4 regions of the Streptomyces sp. NPDC045287 genome follow, and region 1 is predicted to be linked to each of the others. Evidence: riboswitches for the same ligand, from Rfam matches in the RefSeq annotation. Region 1 holds a riboswitch; each other region holds the start of a gene.
The links. Region 1 has a riboswitch for cobalamin ahead of AC07D6_RS23695 (ABC transporter substrate-binding protein). Riboswitches for the same ligand answer to the same signal wherever they lie in the genome.

Region 2: linked by a shared signal. The riboswitch ahead of cobN (cobaltochelatase subunit CobN) and the one ahead of AC07D6_RS23695 (ABC transporter substrate-binding protein) in region 1 are both predicted to bind cobalamin.
Region 3: linked by a shared signal. The riboswitch ahead of AC07D6_RS04165 (energy-coupling factor ABC transporter permease) and the one ahead of AC07D6_RS23695 (ABC transporter substrate-binding protein) in region 1 are both predicted to bind cobalamin.
Region 4: linked by a shared signal. The riboswitch ahead of AC07D6_RS09820 (ribonucleoside-diphosphate reductase subunit alpha) and the one ahead of AC07D6_RS23695 (ABC transporter substrate-binding protein) in region 1 are both predicted to bind cobalamin.

Annotation. Positions count from the first base shown of each region.
Region 1 is NZ_JBWKJG010000015.1:20,411-24,611, reverse strand. It holds gene AC07D6_RS23705 (ABC transporter ATP-binding protein) at 1-96, opposite strand, end outside; gene AC07D6_RS23700 (FecCD family ABC transporter permease) at 93-1,106, opposite strand; gene AC07D6_RS23695 (ABC transporter substrate-binding protein) at 1,103-2,140, opposite strand; cobalamin riboswitch at 2,179-2,377, opposite strand; gene AC07D6_RS23690 (lysozyme) at 2,602-3,426, shown strand; gene AC07D6_RS23685 (hypothetical protein) at 3,869-4,108, shown strand; gene AC07D6_RS23680 (methyltransferase domain-containing protein) at 4,150-4,201, opposite strand, start outside.
Region 2 is NZ_JBWKJG010000008.1:20,234-24,434, forward strand. It holds gene cobN (cobaltochelatase subunit CobN) at 1-1,920, opposite strand, end outside; cobalamin riboswitch at 1,957-2,088, opposite strand; gene AC07D6_RS15135 (cobalamin biosynthesis protein CobG) at 2,099-3,358, shown strand; gene AC07D6_RS15140 (precorrin-8X methylmutase) at 3,355-3,990, shown strand; gene AC07D6_RS15145 (precorrin-2 C(20)-methyltransferase) at 3,987-4,201, shown strand, end outside.
Region 3 is NZ_JBWKJG010000002.1:198,943-203,143, forward strand. It holds gene AC07D6_RS04150 (energy-coupling factor ABC transporter ATP-binding protein) at 1-443, opposite strand, end outside; gene cbiQ (cobalt ECF transporter T component CbiQ) at 443-1,189, opposite strand; gene AC07D6_RS04160 (energy-coupling factor ABC transporter substrate-binding protein) at 1,195-1,578, opposite strand; gene AC07D6_RS04165 (energy-coupling factor ABC transporter permease) at 1,575-2,267, opposite strand; cobalamin riboswitch at 2,296-2,497, opposite strand; gene AC07D6_RS04170 (PTS sugar transporter subunit IIA domain-containing protein) at 2,532-2,960, opposite strand; gene dhaL (dihydroxyacetone kinase subunit DhaL) at 2,957-3,559, opposite strand; gene dhaK (dihydroxyacetone kinase subunit DhaK) at 3,565-4,201, opposite strand, start outside.
Region 4 is NZ_JBWKJG010000004.1:337,213-341,413, reverse strand. It holds gene AC07D6_RS09820 (ribonucleoside-diphosphate reductase subunit alpha) at 1-1,739, opposite strand, end outside; cobalamin riboswitch at 1,885-2,019, opposite strand; gene AC07D6_RS09815 (GNAT family N-acetyltransferase) at 2,052-2,594, opposite strand; gene AC07D6_RS09810 (hypothetical protein) at 2,614-3,231, opposite strand; gene mctP (monocarboxylate uptake permease MctP) at 3,370-4,201, opposite strand, start outside.

The DNA.
Region 1 (4,201 bases):
TCCGGTGACGCCGCCGGGGCGGGGCATGAGGGTGACGCCGTCGAGGATGGCCTTCCCGTCGGCGGTGCGGGTGACGCGGTCGGCGGCGAGGGTCATCGGGTGGCCTTCCTGGTCCGGTACAGCACGAGGACGAAGGCCGGCACGCCGAGCAGGGAGGTCATGACGCCGACGGGGACCTCCTGCGGTTCGAGGAGGGTGCGGGCCAGGGTGTCGACCCAGACGAGGAACACGGCCCCGCCGAGGGCGGTGGCGGGCAGCAGCCGGGTGTGGCCGGGCCCGACGAGGGCCTTGGCGGCGTGCGGCAGGACGAGGCCGACGAAGCCGATGGCGCCGGCGGAGCTGACGAGTACGGCCGTGAGCAGGGCGGTGGCGCAGAGCAGGACGACGCGGGTGCGGGCGACGTGGACGCCGAGGGCGGCCGCCGCGTCCTGGCCGAAGGCGAACGCGTCGAGGGTCCTGCCGTACGCCAGGCAGACGGCGAGGACGGCCGCGAGGGCGGCGGCGCACAGCGCGACGTCGGTCCAGCCGGCGCCGCCGAGGGAGCCGAGCAGCCAGAACAGCACCCCGCGGGTCGTCTCGGCGTCGGCGGAGGTGACGACGACGAAGGAGGTGAGGGCGGAGAACAGCTGCATCGCGGCGACGCCGGAGAGGACGACCCGGTCGGTGGTGCCGCCGAGGACGTGGCTCAGCAGCATCATCAGCGCGAACGAGCAGACGGCTCCGGCGAACGCCCCGGCGGACACCGACAGCGCGCCCCCGCCGACGCCGAGGACGACGACGAGGACCGCCCCGGTGGAGGCCCCGGAGGAGACGCCGAGGACGAAGGGGTCGGCGAGCGGGTTGCGGAGCAGGGACTGCAGGACGGCCCCGCACACGGCGAGGCCGGCGCCGCACACGGCGGCGAGCAGGGTCCGGGGCAGCCGCAGCTCCCACACGATGCCGTCGCGGATCGCGGTGAGGCCGGACGGGGCGCCGCCGAGGTGGGCGGCGACGGTGGACCACACGTCGGTGACGCCGATGTCGGCGGGCCCGATGGTGATGGCGAGGGCGACGGACACGGCGAGTGCCGCGAGCCCCGCCGCCGTGCGCAGCAGGGCGGCGGTCACCGGGCGAGGCCGAACCGGCGGAGGGCGGCGGCGACCTGTTCGACGCCTTCGACGGTCCGGATGGTCGGGTTCATGGCCTGGCCGCTGAGCAGGACGTACCGCTTGCGGCGCACGGCGTCCATGTTCCGGGTCACGGGGTGGGACTCCAGGAACTCGATCTTCTTGGCGGCGCTCTCCGCCGTCTGCGACCTGCGGGTGAGGTCGCCGATCACGAGCACGTCGGGGTTGCGGTCGGCGACCGTCTCCCAGGTGACCTGGGGCCATTCCTCGGTCGTGTCGTCGAAGGCGTTCTTCGCGCCGAGCTCGCGGGTGATGACGCCGGGCGCGCCGCAGCAGCCCGCCAGGTACGGGGACTCGGCGTCGGAGAACCAGTACATGAGGGTGACGTCCGACGCGTCGAGGCCCTTCTTCGCCTCGGCGACGCGGGAGGTGAGGCTCCGGACGAGGGCGTCGCCGCGCTCCTCCACGCCGAAGACGCGGGCCAGGTCCCGCACTTCGCCGTGGACGGCGGCCATGGTGAGGGGCCGGGTGCGGACGCCGTCGCCGTCGCCGCTGTTGTCCTTGCCCTCGCAGTCGGACGGGGAGAGGTACGTCGGTACGCCGAGCCGCTCGAACCGGTCGCGGGTGGCGACCCCGCCCTTGCCGAGGGTGGAGGCGAACGAGGCGGCGACGAAGTCGGGTTCGGCGTCGAGGACCTTCTCGAACGACGGCTGGTTCTCGGCGAGGCGCTCGACGCGGGCGTTCTCCTTCTCCAGCCCCTTCATGACCGGGTCGGTCCAGGTGGCCGTGCCGGCCATGCGGTCGGCGAGGCCGAGGGCGAGGAGGATCTCGGTGGTGCCCTGGTCGAGGGAGACGGCGCGGCGCGGGCCGTCCCCGGTGATCTCAACCTGGCGCCCGCAGTTCTCGATCACGCGGGTCGCGGCGTCGTCCCGGGGCGGGGAGGAGTCGTCGGAGGGGGCGCCGCCGCAGCCGGTCAGGAGGAGGGTGCCGCACAGGGCGGCGGCGGGCAGGCGCGCTGGACGCGGAAAGGGCACGGAGCCGTCCTCGGTGTCGAGGGCCCATGCGCGGGGCCCGTCCGTACGGTGCGCCAGCAGGTCTTCGGACTCGGGATCATCCGGACGGGGCGCCTTCCCGGGCCGGTGCGCGGCCCAGTGGCATCGGTTGCCCCGCCCGTCACCCTCACCGCTGCGCGTCAGTTCCGGATTCGCACCGGATTCCCTGACTCGTCGTACGCGTGCGTACGGAGTGCGACTGGCCCCGGCAACGTAGCACAGCCCGGTGGGGGTCGAGTCCGGGGGGCGGGGCCGCCGGGCCGCGGGGACGCGCCCGCGCCGGGACGGGGCCGGCTCTGAAAACCCCCGCCGTCGCCGCAGTTCGGCACCGGTTTCGGTGGCGTAGACCAACGGCGGTTCCGTTCGCCCTTCCGCGGCGCGTTCTACGTGCGTAGCGTGAAGCGTAACCTGTCATGTTCACACCAGGTTTTCGGAGGCACGCCATGCCCGTGCACAGATCCGGAACGACCCGAACCGCCATGGCCACGGCCCTGCTCGCCGTCCTGGCCCTCCTCCTGGCCCTCCCGGGAGCGGCGAGCGCCGCCGACGGCCCCGGCAAGCCGCCCCGGGGCAGCGCCCGCATGGGGACGGGCGTCGCCGCCCACGACGGCGTCGGCGGCGTCCCCGCAGGCCCCTACGCCACCCAGACGGAGGGCGTGGACGTCTCCAGCCACCAGGGCAACGTCGACTGGTCCGCCCTCTGGACGAGCGGGGTGCGGTGGGCCTACGTGAAGGCCACCGAGGGGACGTACTACAAGAACCCCTACTTCCCGCAGCAGTACAACGGCTCGTACGGCATCGGCATGATCCGGGGCGCGTACCACTTCGCGACCCCCGACACGGCCGGCGGCGCCGCCCAGGCCGACTACTTCGTCGACAACGGCGGCGGCTGGTCCCGCGACGGGAAGACCCTGCCGGGCGCGCTCGACATCGAATGGAACCCCTACGGCGCGGCCTGCTACGGCAAGACCCAGGCCGGCATGGTCAGTTGGATCCGCGACTTCCTCGCCCGCTACAAGTACCGGACCGGCCGCGACGCGGTGATCTACACGGCGACGAGCTGGTGGAGGCAGTGCACCGGCGACTACGGCGGCTTCGCCTCGGCCCATCCGCTGTGGATCGCCCGCTACAACACCACCGTGGGCGAACTCCCCGCCGGCTGGGCGTACCACACGATGTGGCAGTACACCTCCTCGGGCCCGATCGTCGGCGACCACAACCGGTTCAACGGCGCCTACGACCGCGTCCAGGCCCTCGCCAACGGCTGACCTGCCCCCGTCCACGGGCCCGCGCGGACGCACACGGGCGCGGGCGCCGCGCGGGCACGGCGACAGCGACGGCAACGGCAACGGCAACGGCAACGGCAACGGCAACGGCAACGGCAACGGCCGAACGCCGCAGCCCCATACGGGGGCGCGGCGGGCGGCGCGTACCCGCCGGGCGGGCCGGGCACCGGGTGGGCCGGGCACCGCCCGGACGCGCCGGACGGCGGGAGCCGGGGCGGCCTTCACCGCCCGACCGGCCCGGTCCGCGCGGGGTCACCGGCCGGCGCGCGCGGCGACGAGGGCCCCGGCGGGAGGCGCCGTGTACGCCAACCGGGCGACAGCCGGGGGGAATTCCGTGCGACGGCGCACCGGGGCTGGGAACCTCACCGACTGACCAGCCGCGCCGCACCACGGCGGCGCCGGCGACCAGAGAGGAGCACCTCACGTGACAGGCACCCCCACGCGGATCGGCGAGCGGCACGTCGCGGCCGTCCTGGCCATGGGCGGCGGCCTCATGCTCGGGCCGGCGCCGGCGGCGCGCGCCGGCTCCTCCGGCGGACGCGGACTGCCGGCCCGCGCGTCCGACGCCGGCCGGCCCGTCGGGCCGGTGACCGCGGCGGGGCACACCGCCGCGGACCTCACCGCGCCCGCCCCGCCCGGCGGCGCTCCCCGCGGGACGCGGTGACCGGGCGGGGCGTCACCCGCGTACGGGACGGGCGGGGCCGGTCAGGGACGGCGTCCGGTGGTGACGAACATGGTCATCGCCACGACGAACGTC
Region 2 (4,201 bases), on a different contig from region 1:
GTCGTCGGGCCGGTCCTCCAGGCCGAGGTCGTGGTCGAGGCGGGCGGCCTGGATGAGGGTCCAGATCTGCGCGCGGATCGCGGGGAGCTTCGCCGGGTCCATGGAGGAGATCTGCGCGTACTCGTCGAGCAGTTGCTCCAGCCGCGCGATGTCGCCGTAGGAGTCGGCGCGGGCCATCGGCGGTACGAGGTGGTCGACGAGCGTGGCGTGGGCGCGGCGCTTGGCCTGGGTGCCCTCGCCGGGGTCGTTGACGAGGAACGGGTAGATCAGCGGCAGGTCGCCGAGGGCCGCGTCGGGGCCGCACGCGGCGGACAGGCCGGCGTTCTTGCCGGGCAGCCACTCCAGGTTGCCGTGCTTGCCGAGGTGGACCATGGCGTCCGCGCCGAAACCGCCGTCGGACGCGGGTGTGGCGATCCACCGGTAGGCGGCCAGGTAGTGGTGGGACGGCGGCAGGTCCGGGTCGTGGTAGATCGCGATCGGGTTCTCGCCGAAGCCGCGCGGCGGCTGGATGAGGACGAGCAGGTTCCCCCGGCGCAGCGCGGCGAGGACGATGTCGCCCTCGGGGTTGCGGGACCGGTCGAGGAACATCTCGCCGGGCGGCGGGCCCCAGTGCTCCTCGACGGCCGAGCGCAGCTCCTCCGGCAGCGTCGCGAACCAGCGCCGGTAGTCGGCGGCCGGGATGCGGACCGGGTTGCGGGCCAGTTGCTCCTCGGTGAGCCAGTCCTGGTCGTGACCGCCCGCCTCGATGAGGGCGTAGATCAGCTCGTCGCCGTCGCCGGACGCGAGGCCCGGCACGTCCTCGTCGCCGAAGTCGTACCCCTCCTCGCGCAGCCGGCGCAGCAGGGCGACGGCGGAAGCGGGCGTGTCGAGGCCGACGGCGTTGCCGATGCGGGAGTGCTTCGTCGGGTACGCGGAGAGGACCAGCGCCAGGCGCTTCTCGGCGTTGGGGATGTGCCGGAGCCGGGCGTGGCGGACGGCGATCCCGGCGACGCGGGCCGCGCGCTCGGCGTCGGGGACGTACGCGGGCAGGCCGTCCTCGTCGATCTCCTTGAAGGAGAACGGGACGGTGATGAGCCGCCCGTCGAACTCGGGTACGGCGACCTGGCTGGCCGCGTCGAGCGGGGACAGGCCCTCGTCGTTCCCCTCCCAGTCGGCGCGCGAACCGGTGAGGCACAGCGCCTGGAGGACGGGCACGTCGAGGGAGGCGAGCGCGCCCGCATCCCACGCCTCCTCGTCCCCGCCGGCCTGGGCCTCGGCGGGCTTGGTGCCGCCGGCGGCGAGGACGGTGGTGACGACGGCGTCGGCGCCGCGCAGCCGGTCGAGCAGCTCGGGCTCGGGGGCGCGCAGGGAGGCGACGTACAGGGGGAGGGCGCGTCCGCCGGCGTCCTCGATGGCGTCGCACAGGGCGCCGACGAAGGCGGTGTTGCCGCTCATGTGGTGGGCGCGGTAGTAGAGCACGGCGACGGTCGGGCCGTCGGTGGCACGGGGGGTGCGCTCCAGGGGGCCCCAGGTGGGGGCGGCGGCCGGCGGGTCGAAGCCGTGGCCGGTGAGGAGGACCGTGTCGGACAGGAACCGGGCGAGCTGCTCCAGGTTGTCCGGGCCGCCGTGGGCGAGGTAGGCGTGGGCCTCGGTGGCGACGCCGATGGGGACGGTGGACGCCTCCATGAGCTGTGCGTCGGGCGCCTGTTCGCCGGTGAGGAAGACGACGGGGCGGTCCTGGGCGCGGAGCAGGTCGATGCCCTCCTCCCAGGCGCGCAGTCCGCCGAGGAGGCGTACGACGACGAGGTCGGCGCCGTCGAGGAGGCCGGGCAGCTCGTCGATGGGGAGGCGTGCGGGGTTGGCGAACCGGTACTCGACCGGGCCTCCGGCCGCGCGGGCGCTCAGCAGGTCGGTGTCGGAGTGCGACAGCAGCAGGATCACGGCGTGCCGGGCCTTCCTCGGGGTGTCCTCGCCCCGGGTGGTCGTGGGTGGCGGGAGTTCCTGACTCGCGGGACCCCGGGGGCCCTGCTCACAGTGGCGGGACCGCGCCGGATTCGCACCGTGCTTCCTCCCTAGGGTCCTGGGACCCTGTGCCGTCTGCATAGTAGAGGCTGCGCGTATGCTCGCCGCCATGCCGCCCAGCCCATCAAAGCCCCGGAACGGGGGCGAATCCCACATACGGGACCGTGTCCGCGACCGTGCCGACGCGTGCCCCGGCGCCCTGCGGCTGCACCGGGCGGACGACGGCGGACTCGCCCGGCTGCGGCTGCCCACCGGCGTCCTGACGGCCCACCAGGTGGCCGTGCTGGCCGGGGCAGCGGAGCGGCTGGGCGACGGCCGGCTCGGTGTCACCTCGCGCGGCAACCTCGACCTGCGCGGCCTGCCCGACGACTGCGGGCTCGCCCTCGCGGAGCTGCTCGGCGAGGCCGGGCTGCTGCCCTCGGCGGCGCACGAACGCGTGCGGAACATGGTGGTGTCGCCCCTCTGCGGACTGGACGGACGGTCCCACGGGGACGCCCAGGCGTGGGCGCGGGAGCTGGACGCGCTGCTGTGCGCGCGGGCGTGGACGACCGCCCTGTCGGGACGCTTCCTGTTCGCCGTGGACGACGGGCGCGGGGACGTGGCCGGGCTGGGCGGTGATGTGACGTTGCTCGCAGAGCCGGGCGGGTGCGCTCTGGTACGGATCGGGGACCTGTCCTGGCGGGTGGCCGCGGGCGACGCGCCGTCGGCCGCGCTGGCGGCGGCCGAGGCGTTCCTGGCCGTTGCCCGGGAGGCCGGCACGGGTGCCTGGCGGGTGGCCGAACTGCCGGACGACCGGCCCCTGGAGGTGGCCGTGACGGAGCGTCTGGCGGGTGCGGGGGTGGCCGCCTCCGCCGCCTCGCCGGGTGCGGTGCCGGTGGCGGCGCCGCCGGAGCCGGGTGTGGTCGGTGACCGTGCCGTGTCGGTCGTGGCGCCCCTGGGCCGGATCACCGCCGAGCAGTTCCGGGCCCTGGCGCCGGGGCCCGGGGGCGAGGTGCGGGTGACGCCGTGGCGCGGGTTCGTCGTGGCGGGCCTGCCCGGCCGCGCGGCGGCGAAGGAGCGGCTCGCGGCGCTGGACCGGGCCGGGTTCCTCACCCGCCCCGGGTCGCCCTGGCTGACGGTGAGCGCCTGCACGGGGCGGCCCGGCTGCGGCAAGGCCCTGGCCGACGTACGGGCGGACGCCCGGCCGCTGGACGACGCGGCGGTCCGGGGGCTGCCCGTGCACTGGTCCGGCTGCGACCGCCGCTGCGGCCACCCGCAGGGCGACTGGGTGGACGTACTGGCCACCGGCGACGGCACGTACGGCATCACCGTACGGACGGCACGACGAGACAACGACGACGCACAGGCACAGAGATGAGCGGGAGCACAGTGTTCGACTACGAGAAGGACGGCGCGGAGATCTACCGCCAGTCCTTTGCCACGATCCGCGCCGAGGCGGATCTCGCGGGGCTGCCCGCCGACGTCAGCCAGGTCGCCGTGCGGATGATCCACGCCTGCGGCATGGTCGATCTCGTCCGCGACCTCGCCTACACGCCGGAGGTCGTCTCCCGCGCCCGCGCCGCGCTCCGCTCCGGCGCGCCGATCCTGTGCGACGCGCAGATGGTCGCGAGCGGCGTCACCCGCAAGCGGCTCCCCGCCGACAACGAGGTGGTCTGCACCCTCTCCGACCCGTCCGTGCCCGATCTCGCCGCCGAGCTGGGCACGACCCGCAGCGCGGCCGCCCTGGAGCTGTGGCGCGACCGCCTGGAGGGCTCGGTCGTGGCGATCGGCAACGCACCCACCGCCCTGTTCCGGCTGCTGGAGATGGTCCGGGACGGCGCCCCCCGCCCGGCGGCGGTGCTCGGCATACCGGTCGGCTTCATCGGTGCGGCCGAGTCCAAGGACGCGCTGGCCGCCTCGGACCTGGACCACATCGTCGTACGGGGCAGGCGCGGGGGCAGCGCCATGGCGGCCGCGGCGGTCAACGCGATCGCGAGCGAGGCGGAATGAGCACGCACGTTTCACGTGAAACAGTCACCGGCGCGGACACGGAGACCGGCACGGGCACGGAGACCGGCACGGGCACGGAGACCGGCGCGGACACGGAGACCGGCACGGGCACGGAGACCGGCACGGGCACGGAGACCGGCACGGGCGCGGGCGCGGGCAAGCTGTACGGCGTCGGCCTCGGCCCCGGCGACCCGTCGCTGATGACCCTGCG
Region 3 (4,201 bases), on a different contig from region 1:
CGCTGCCCGTACGACAGCAGGTGCGTCGGCCGGTCCTCCAGGGCCGTGATGTCCAGCGCCTCCAGCGCCGCCCGCACCCGGGCCCGCACCTCGTCCTCCGGCAGCCCCAGGTTCATCGGCCCGAACGACACGTCCTGCCCCACCGACGCCGCGAACAACTGGTCGTCCGGGTCCTGCACCACCAGTTGCACCGTCGTGCGCAGCCTGGTGAGGCCCTTCCGGTCGTACGCCACGTCCTCACCGGCGACCCGCAGGCGCCCGCTTCGGCACCGCAGCCCGCCGCTGAGCAGCCGCAGCAGCGTCGTCTTGCCGCTTCCGTTGCGGCCCAGCACGGCCAGCGACCGCCCCTCCGGCACGGCGAAGTCGACCCCGGACAGCACGGCGGGACCGTCCTCGTAGGCGAACCCCGCCCCGACCAGCTCGACCACGGCGGATCCCGGCATCACAGCCACCTCTCCAGTACCAGGGTGAGGGCGACCACCGCCGCCAGCAGCGCCGCCGTCGCGGCGAGGAAACGCCGGTCCACCCGCGCGTCGGGCACCAGCACCCGCAGCGTGCCGTCGTAACCGCGCCCCGCGAGCCCCGTCTGCAACCGCGCCGCCCGGTCGAAGGCCCGCACGAACGCCGTCGCGGCCAGTCCCGCCACCGACCGCCACGCCGCCGCGCGGCCCGCCAGCCCGAGCCGCGCCGCCTGCGCCTGCCGGATCCGCGCCACCGCGTCCAGCAGCAGGAAGCCGATCCGGTACATCACCAGCGCGACGTCCACCACCGGCGCAGGCACCCCGGCCCGCACGAGCCGGGGCAGCACGTCCGACACGGGCGTGGTGAACGCGAACAGCAGCAGCCCCAGCGACGCCGCCGACGTGCGCAGCAACAACTGGCCGGCGTGCGCCGGGCCTCCCGGCGCCAGCGCCACGAACCCGGCCGGACCGCCGACCTGGAACAGCAGCGGCACGGCGCCCGTCACGCAGAACCCGAGCGGCAGCCGCCACGCCCGCCACAGCCGGCGCGGCGCCACCCCGGCCGGGCCCAGCAGCACCGCCACCGCCACCACCATGACCAAGGCCGCGCCCGGCCACGGCGGCAGGGACACCGCGCACCCCGTCAACCCGAAGCCCAGCACGGCCTTCTCGGCCGGATGGCGGCGGCGCCAGCGACTGCCGTGCGCCGCCACGTCGATGGGCAGCACCCGCGCTACTCCCCGGACGCCGCGGGCCCGTCGGCCCGGGCGCCGGACGCGGCACCGCCCCCGGCACCGGCGGAGGCACCGGCCCGGGCCCGCTCCGAGCCCTGCCGCCGGCCGCGCCGCAGCCCGAAGTAGTACGCCAGCACCCCCGCACCGAGCGCCGCCTGCAGGGAGAACAGCGCCGACTCGACCTCCCCGGACGGCGGTTCGTACAGCGGGGTGAACCACGGCTCGTAGTCCGGGGCGTTCTCCGTGATCGCCGTCTCCGCCTGCGCGTCGGCGCCCGCGAACGGCTCCTCCTCGCCCTCGCCGAGGCCCAGCGCCAGCGGCAGCACCGCCAGCGCCGCGACCACCAGCAGGATCAGGGCGTTGATCCTCGCGTCACGGCTCATCGGACCGTCGCCCCCTTCGCCGCGCCCGCCGCCGGGAGCACCCCGAGCCGCGCCAACTCGCCCTTGCTGGACTGCCGCAGCAGCCGCATCACCAGGACCGTCAACAGGCCCTCGCTGACCGCGAGCGGCACCTGTGTCACCGCGAAGATCCCCCCGAACTTCGCGAGCGCCCCCGCGAAGCCGCTGCCCGGGTCGGGGAACGCCAGCGCCAGCTGCACGCTCGTCACGCAGTACGTGGACAGGTCCGCGACGAACGCGCCGGAGAACACGGCCCCCATCAGCGGCACACCGGACCGGCGCAGCAGCCGGTACGTCCCGTACCCGGCCCACGGGCCGACGACCGCCATGGAGAAGGCGTTCGCGCCGAGCGTCGTGAGCCCGCCGTGCGCCAGCAGCAGCGCCTGGAACAGCAGGGTGATCGTGCCGAGCACCGCCATGACCGGCGGCCGGAACAGGATGGCGCCCAGCCCCGTACCGGTGGGGTGGGAGCAGCTGCCCGTCACGGACGGGATCTTCAACGCGGACAGGACGAACGTGAACGCCCCCGCCGCGCCGAGCAGCAGCGTCGAATCGGGGTTGGCCCTGACCTCCCGGGTCAGGGCCCGGACACCGTGGACGACGAACGGGGCGGCCGCCACCGTCCAGGCGACCGCGTGCTCCCGGGGCAGGAACCCCTCGGCTATGTGCATGTGGGAAGACCCTCTCCAGCACCTCGTGGATGGACAACGCGCCTTGGCCGGTCTCCTGGCTGACGGGTCGTACCGCCTCGGCTCCGCCTTCCCGGACGCCGCGGTCTCCCGCGGCGGTCCAGTGGCTTCCCCGCCTTCGCGGGGGGTGGAGCCGGACTTCCCGATCACAGTGGCGAGGGCCGCACCGGTTTCACACCGGTTTCCCGTACACCAAGGCCCTGCGACAGTAGTGCGTTGTCCTGCCCCCTCACAACCGCGTCCCGGTCACGCCTTGCGGTACTGGTACGCCTCCGAGGCCGCGGCCTCCACCGCTTCGAGTCCGCCGCCCGCCGCCGCGGTGACCACGGCCGCGACCGCGCCCTCCACGAGCGGCGCGTCCACCAGCCGCGTCCCCTCCGGCAGCTCGTCGCCCTCGGCGAGCAGCGCCTTCACCGTCAGGACGGCGCTGCCCAGGTCCACGAGCACCGCCACGCCGGCGCCCCGGTCCACCTCGTGCGCCGCCCGGGCGATCAGCTCCGCGTCGGTGCCGAGCCCGCCGTCCGGACCGCCGCCCGCCGCCGCCACCGGCACCCCGGCCGCCCCACCGGCCAGGCCGCGCGCCAACTCCACGACGGCCGCGGCGACCTGGGCGCTGTGCGAGACGAGGACGATCCCGACCGGCCCGCCCGCTTTCACCGTGCCCGCCCCGGTCACGCGGCCACCTCCTCGAGCGCCGCGAACAGCAGTGCCGCCGAGGTGGCACCCGGGTCCTGGTGACCGACCGACCGCTCCCCGAGGTAGCTGGCCCGCCCCTTGCGGGCGAGCATCGGCACGGTCGCCGCCGCGCCCTCGGCGGCGGCCCGCGCGGCCACCGCGAAGTCGCCGCCCCGCCCGAGCGCGTCGACACCGGGCTCCAGCGCGTCCAGCATCGTCTTGTCCCCGGCCGCCGCCCCGCCGAGCTGAGCCACCGCCGCGACGCCCGCGCCGAGCGCCTCGGCGAGGGCCTGCGGCGTCACCTCGGCGGCGTCGCCCAGCGCCTTGCCCGCGCGGCGCAGCAGCGTCCCGTACAGCGGGCCGGACGCCCCGCCGACCGTCGAGACCAGCCGCCGCCCCGCGACCAGCAGCACCGCGCCCGGCGTGGGCTGCGGCTCCGCCTCCAGCGCCGCCGTCACCGCCGCGAAGCCGCGCCGCATGTTCGCCCCGTGATCGGCGTCGCCGATCGTGGAGTCCAGGTCGGTGAGGCGGTCGGCCTCCCGGTCCACGGCCGCCGCGGCGGCGGCCATCCACCGCTGGAAGAACCCGGCGTCCAGCACGGCGCTCACCGCCCCCACCGCAGCGCCGGAGTCTGCACGGGCGCGTCCCACAGCCGCAGCAGCTCCTCGTCGGCCTGACACACCGTCACCGATGCGCCCGCCATGTCCAACGACGTCACGTAGTTCCCGATGAGCGTCCGCGCCACGGGCACCCCGCGCTCCCCGAGGACCCGGTGCACCTCGGCCCCGAAGCCGTACAGCTCCAGCAGCGGGGTTCCGCCCATCCCGTTGACCAGCAGTATCACCGGACCGGACGGGTCCAGGTCGTCGAGTACGGCGTCCACGGCGGCGTCGGCGATCTCCCGCGCCGTCATCATCGGCCGCCGCTCCCGCCCCGGCTCGCCGTGGATGCCGACGCCCCACTCCAGTTCGCCGGGCGGCAGGTCGAACGTGGGGCCGCCCTTCGCGGGCGTACCGCACGCGCTCAGCGCCACCGCGAAGCTCCGCGACGCGGCGTTCACCCGCCGGGCGACCGCCTCGACCCGCTCCAGCGGCGCGCCCTCGTCGGCCGCCGCCCCCGCGATCTTCTCCACGAACAGCGTCGCCCCGGTCCCGCGCCGCCCGGCCGTGTGCAGGCCGTCCGGCACGGCCACGTCGTCGTCGACGAGGACCTTGGCGACCTGGACGCCCTCGTCCTCGGCG
Region 4 (4,201 bases), on a different contig from region 1:
GGCCAGGTCAGCTCCACGTCGTAGTGGTCGGGGTGCAGCACGCCGCGCGCCGTGCGGGTCTTGTCCCAGGCGGGCAGCGGGCCGCTGCGCTCGGCCAGGTCGGCGGACGCCTCGTACGCGGCGAGCATGATCCGCTCGGCGATCCGCGTGGACAGGGCGCGCGCCTCGGGCGAGTCGAACGGCAACCGCAGCTTGAAGAAGACGTCCTGGAGGCCCATCGCGCCCAGGCCCACCGGGCGCCAGCGGGCGTTGGACCGGCCGGCCTGCTCGGTCGGGTAGAAGTTGATGTCGACGACCCGGTCGAGGAACGTCACCGCGGTGCGGACCGTCTCGTCCAGCCGCTCCCAGTCGATGCCGTCGCCGGCGACGAACGCGCCCAGGTTCACCGAGCCCAGGTTGCAGACCGCGGTCTCCCCGTCGTCCGTGACCTCCAGGATCTCGGTGCACAGGTTCGAGGAGTGGACCGTGTGGCCCGGCTCGGCGGTCTGGTTGGCGGTGCGGTTCGCGGCGTCCTTGAACGTCATCCAGCCGTTGCCGGTCTGCGCGAGGGTCCGCATCATCCGGCCGTACAGGTCGCGGGCCGGCATCGTCTTGCGGGCCAGGCCCTTCGCCTCGGCGGCCCGGTACGCGGCGTCGAACTCCTCGCCCCACAGGTCGACCAGCTCGGGCACGTCCGACGGGGAGAACAGCGACCACGGGGCGTCGGCGTTGACGCGGCGCATGAACTCGTCCGGGATCCAGTGCGCCAGGTTCAGGTTGTGGGTGCGGCGGGCGTCCTCGCCGGTGTTGTCGCGGAGCTCCAGGAACTCCTCGATGTCGGCGTGCCAGGTCTCCAGGTAGACCGCGGCGGCGCCCTTGCGGCGACCGCCCTGGTTGACGGCGGCGACCGACGCGTCGAGCGTCTTCAGGAACGGGACGATGCCGTTGGAGTGGCCGTTGGTGCCGCGGATCAGCGAACCGCGGGCGCGGATGCGGGAGTACGACAGGCCGATGCCGCCCGCGTGCTTCGACAGCCGCGCCACCTGGTGGTAGCGGTCGTAGATGGAGTCCAGCTCGTCCTGGGGGGAGTCCAGCAGGTAGCAGGAGGACATCTGGGGGTGGCGGGTGCCCGAGTTGAACAGGGTGGGGGAGGAGGGCAGGTAGTCGAGCCGGCTCATCAGCCCGTACAGCGCCTCGACCTCGCCGAGGGCGCGCGCGGTGCCGTCCTCCGCCAGTCCGCAGGCGACGCGGAGCAGGAACTGCTGCGGGGTCTCGACGACCTTGCGGGTGATCGGGTGGCGCAGCAGGTAGCGGGAGTACAGGGTGCGCAGCCCGAAGTAGCCGAAGCGGTCGTCGGCCGCCGGGTCGATCACCGCGTCGAGCCGGTCGGCGTGGCGGGCGACGAAGTCGGCGGTCCGGTCGGCGATGAGCCCTTCGCGGTGGCCGACGGCGACCGACGCGGAGAACGCCACCGCTCCCTGGCCGGCGGCCTCGTCGGTGATCGCGCGGGCCAGCAGCCGGGCGGCGAGCCTGGAGTACGCCGGGTCCTCGGCGATCAGGCCGGCCGCCGCCTCGGTGGCGAGCTCCCGGAGTTCGGCCTCGTCCGACCCGGCGTGCCGGCCGCGCAGGGCGGCGGCGGCGACCCGGCCGGGGTCGGTGTCGGGAAGGTCCGCGGTGAGGTCGGTCAGGGTCCGCAGCAACGCGGTCCCGGGAGCGTCGGCTTCGGTGGCTGAGGCCGGATCCGCTGGCGCGATGGTCACGTGGGGGCTCTCCCTCGCTCGGCTCGGGGCCGCACGGCGGGGAGGCGGGAAGCGGGCGCACCCCGCCCCTGGGCACGGGGGCGTGCGTGACCGCGTCCGCCGGCCCACTCCGCGAGGCCCGGACGTCTGGGCACCCGGGCCGGACGGTCCGGGTGCGCTGTCGGCAGGTCGTCGGACTTGTGGGGTACGCGAAGGGCACACCGGTACACCGTTGCGGGACAGTTCCGGACTCGCACCGGATTCCCCTGCTACGACAGCGAGCACGAGCATACATGTGGGGGGCGCGGGATACGGCACCCCCCACATGTTGTGTCAGAGTGTCAGCTCGTACGCGAGGAGGGGCAGACCGGGCAGGGGCTCCCAGTCCCGCTGCGGGGCCCTGGCGAAGCCCATCCGGTCGTACAGCCGCCGGGCGCCGCGGGCCTGCGGGACGACCGACAGGACGAGCCGCGCGCAGCCGTCGACCGCGCGTGCCCGGTCGGCGCACGCCCGTACGAGCGCCTCGCCCACGCCCCGTCCGCGCGCCGCGCCGGACACGGCGAGCACCCGGAACTCGGCCTCGTCCGGTCCCGCGATGTCCGCCCACGGGCTGCCGCCGGACGGGACGAACGTCACGCCGCCCAGGAGCGTGCCGTCCGGGTCGACGGCGACGAGCACCTCGGCCTCGGCGGCCCGGCGCGGCACGTCGCGCAGCAGGTCGAGGTAGGGGTCGTCGGCCCCGTACTGGAGCAGCCCGCCGTCGAGGTAGGCGCGGGCGCTGATCTCGCCCAGGGCGCGGTGCTCGGCGGGGCGTACGGGGCGGATGGCGAAGTCGGTGGTGCTCGGTGCGGCGGGTGGGGTCCAAGTGGCGTCCATGGGACCCAGTGTGGCGGGATCAGCCGCTCGCGCCCACGTCGTTTCGGGGCGCCCCGTCGCCCACGGGCGGCAGGTCGCCGCGTTCGACGGGCTCCCCGGCGCCGGGCCGGAGCTCGGGCAGGACCGCGTCCAGCTCCTCGTCGGAGGCGCGGTGCGCCCGCTCGGCGGCGCCGCGCAACGTGTCGCGGTCGACGGAGCGGTCGGCGCTGACCCGGACGCGCAGCCCGTTCTCGGCGCGCACGTACGCGTGGGCGCCGTCCGAGGCGCGGTACCAGCCCGCGCCGTCCTTCTCGCAGGGGGTGCCGGCGGGGCCGGTGGCCGAAACCGCGGGGAGCTCCGCGCAGCTCGCCGCGTCGACCCCGCCGCGCTCGACGGCGAGGGTGATCGCGCCGCCGCCCGGGGAGACGTACGTGGCGGAGAAGCCGTCGTCGCCGAGGACGCCCACGGACTGCTCGGCCAGGTCGAAGCCGTCCGCCTCCGTCACGTACACGTGCTCGGGCCGGGTCTGCAGGGCGGCGGCGCGGGCCTCCAGTCCGGCCCGGTCGGGCACGTCCGCACCGGCCGTCCGCGTGCCGCAGGCGGCGAGGAGGAGCAGCAGGGCCAGGGCGGCCGGAGGGGGAGCGGGGCGGCGTCTCATGCGCCCATCCTCGCCCACCCCGCCCCGCGGAACGTGAGGGGCCCCGCACCACCCCGGCGGGGCGGTGCGGGGCCCTTGGGGGCCGCCGGGCCGCGCGGGTGGGGAGGGCGGGGCCTCCGGGCGCGGCGGGCCGGGGGGTCAGTGGCCGGTTCCCACCTTGGGCAGTTCGGGGCTGACCCCGGGGTCGCCGGAGTCGGCGGTGTAGTCGGACGCCGTCGTCTCGTCGACGCCCTCCGGGGCCTTCACCGCCCGCAGCACGAACGTGAGGACGACCGTGACCAGCAGGTTCAGCACGAACGCGGTGAGGCCGATGTAGCCGATCTCGCCGATGCCGGGGATCTCCGCCGACGAGCCGCCGAAGTGCTTCTGCGTGGGGCTCGCCACGTTGTACGCGGTCCACGTGCCGTACACCATGCCGACCGCCCAGCCGCCCAGCAGCGCCCAGCGGTGGAACCAGCGGGTGAACAGGCCGATGACCAGCGCGGGGAAGGTCTGGAGGATCCAGATGCCGCCCAGGAGCTGGAAGTTGATGGCGACCGTCTTGTCCATCGTCAGGACGAAGGCGAGGGCGCCCACCTTCACCAGCAGCGACACCAGCTTGGACACCTTGGTCTCCTGCTCCGGGGTGGCGTCCGGCTTCAGGAAGTCCTTGTAGATGTTGCGGGTGAAGAGGTTCGCCGCGGCGATGGACATGATGGCGGCCGGGACGAGCGCGCCGATGCCGATCGCGGCGAAGGCCACGCCCGTGAACCAGTCCGGGAACATGTCCTCGAACAACTGGGGGATGGCCAGCTGGCCGTTCTGCACCTTGATGCCGGCGGCGATCGCCATGAACCCGAGGAGCGCGAGCAGGCCGAGCATCAGCGAGTACAGCGGCAGGATCGTCGTGTTGCGGCGGATCACGTCACGGCTGCCGGACGACAGGGTGGCCGTGATCGAGTGCGGGTACATGAACAGCGCCAGCGCCGAG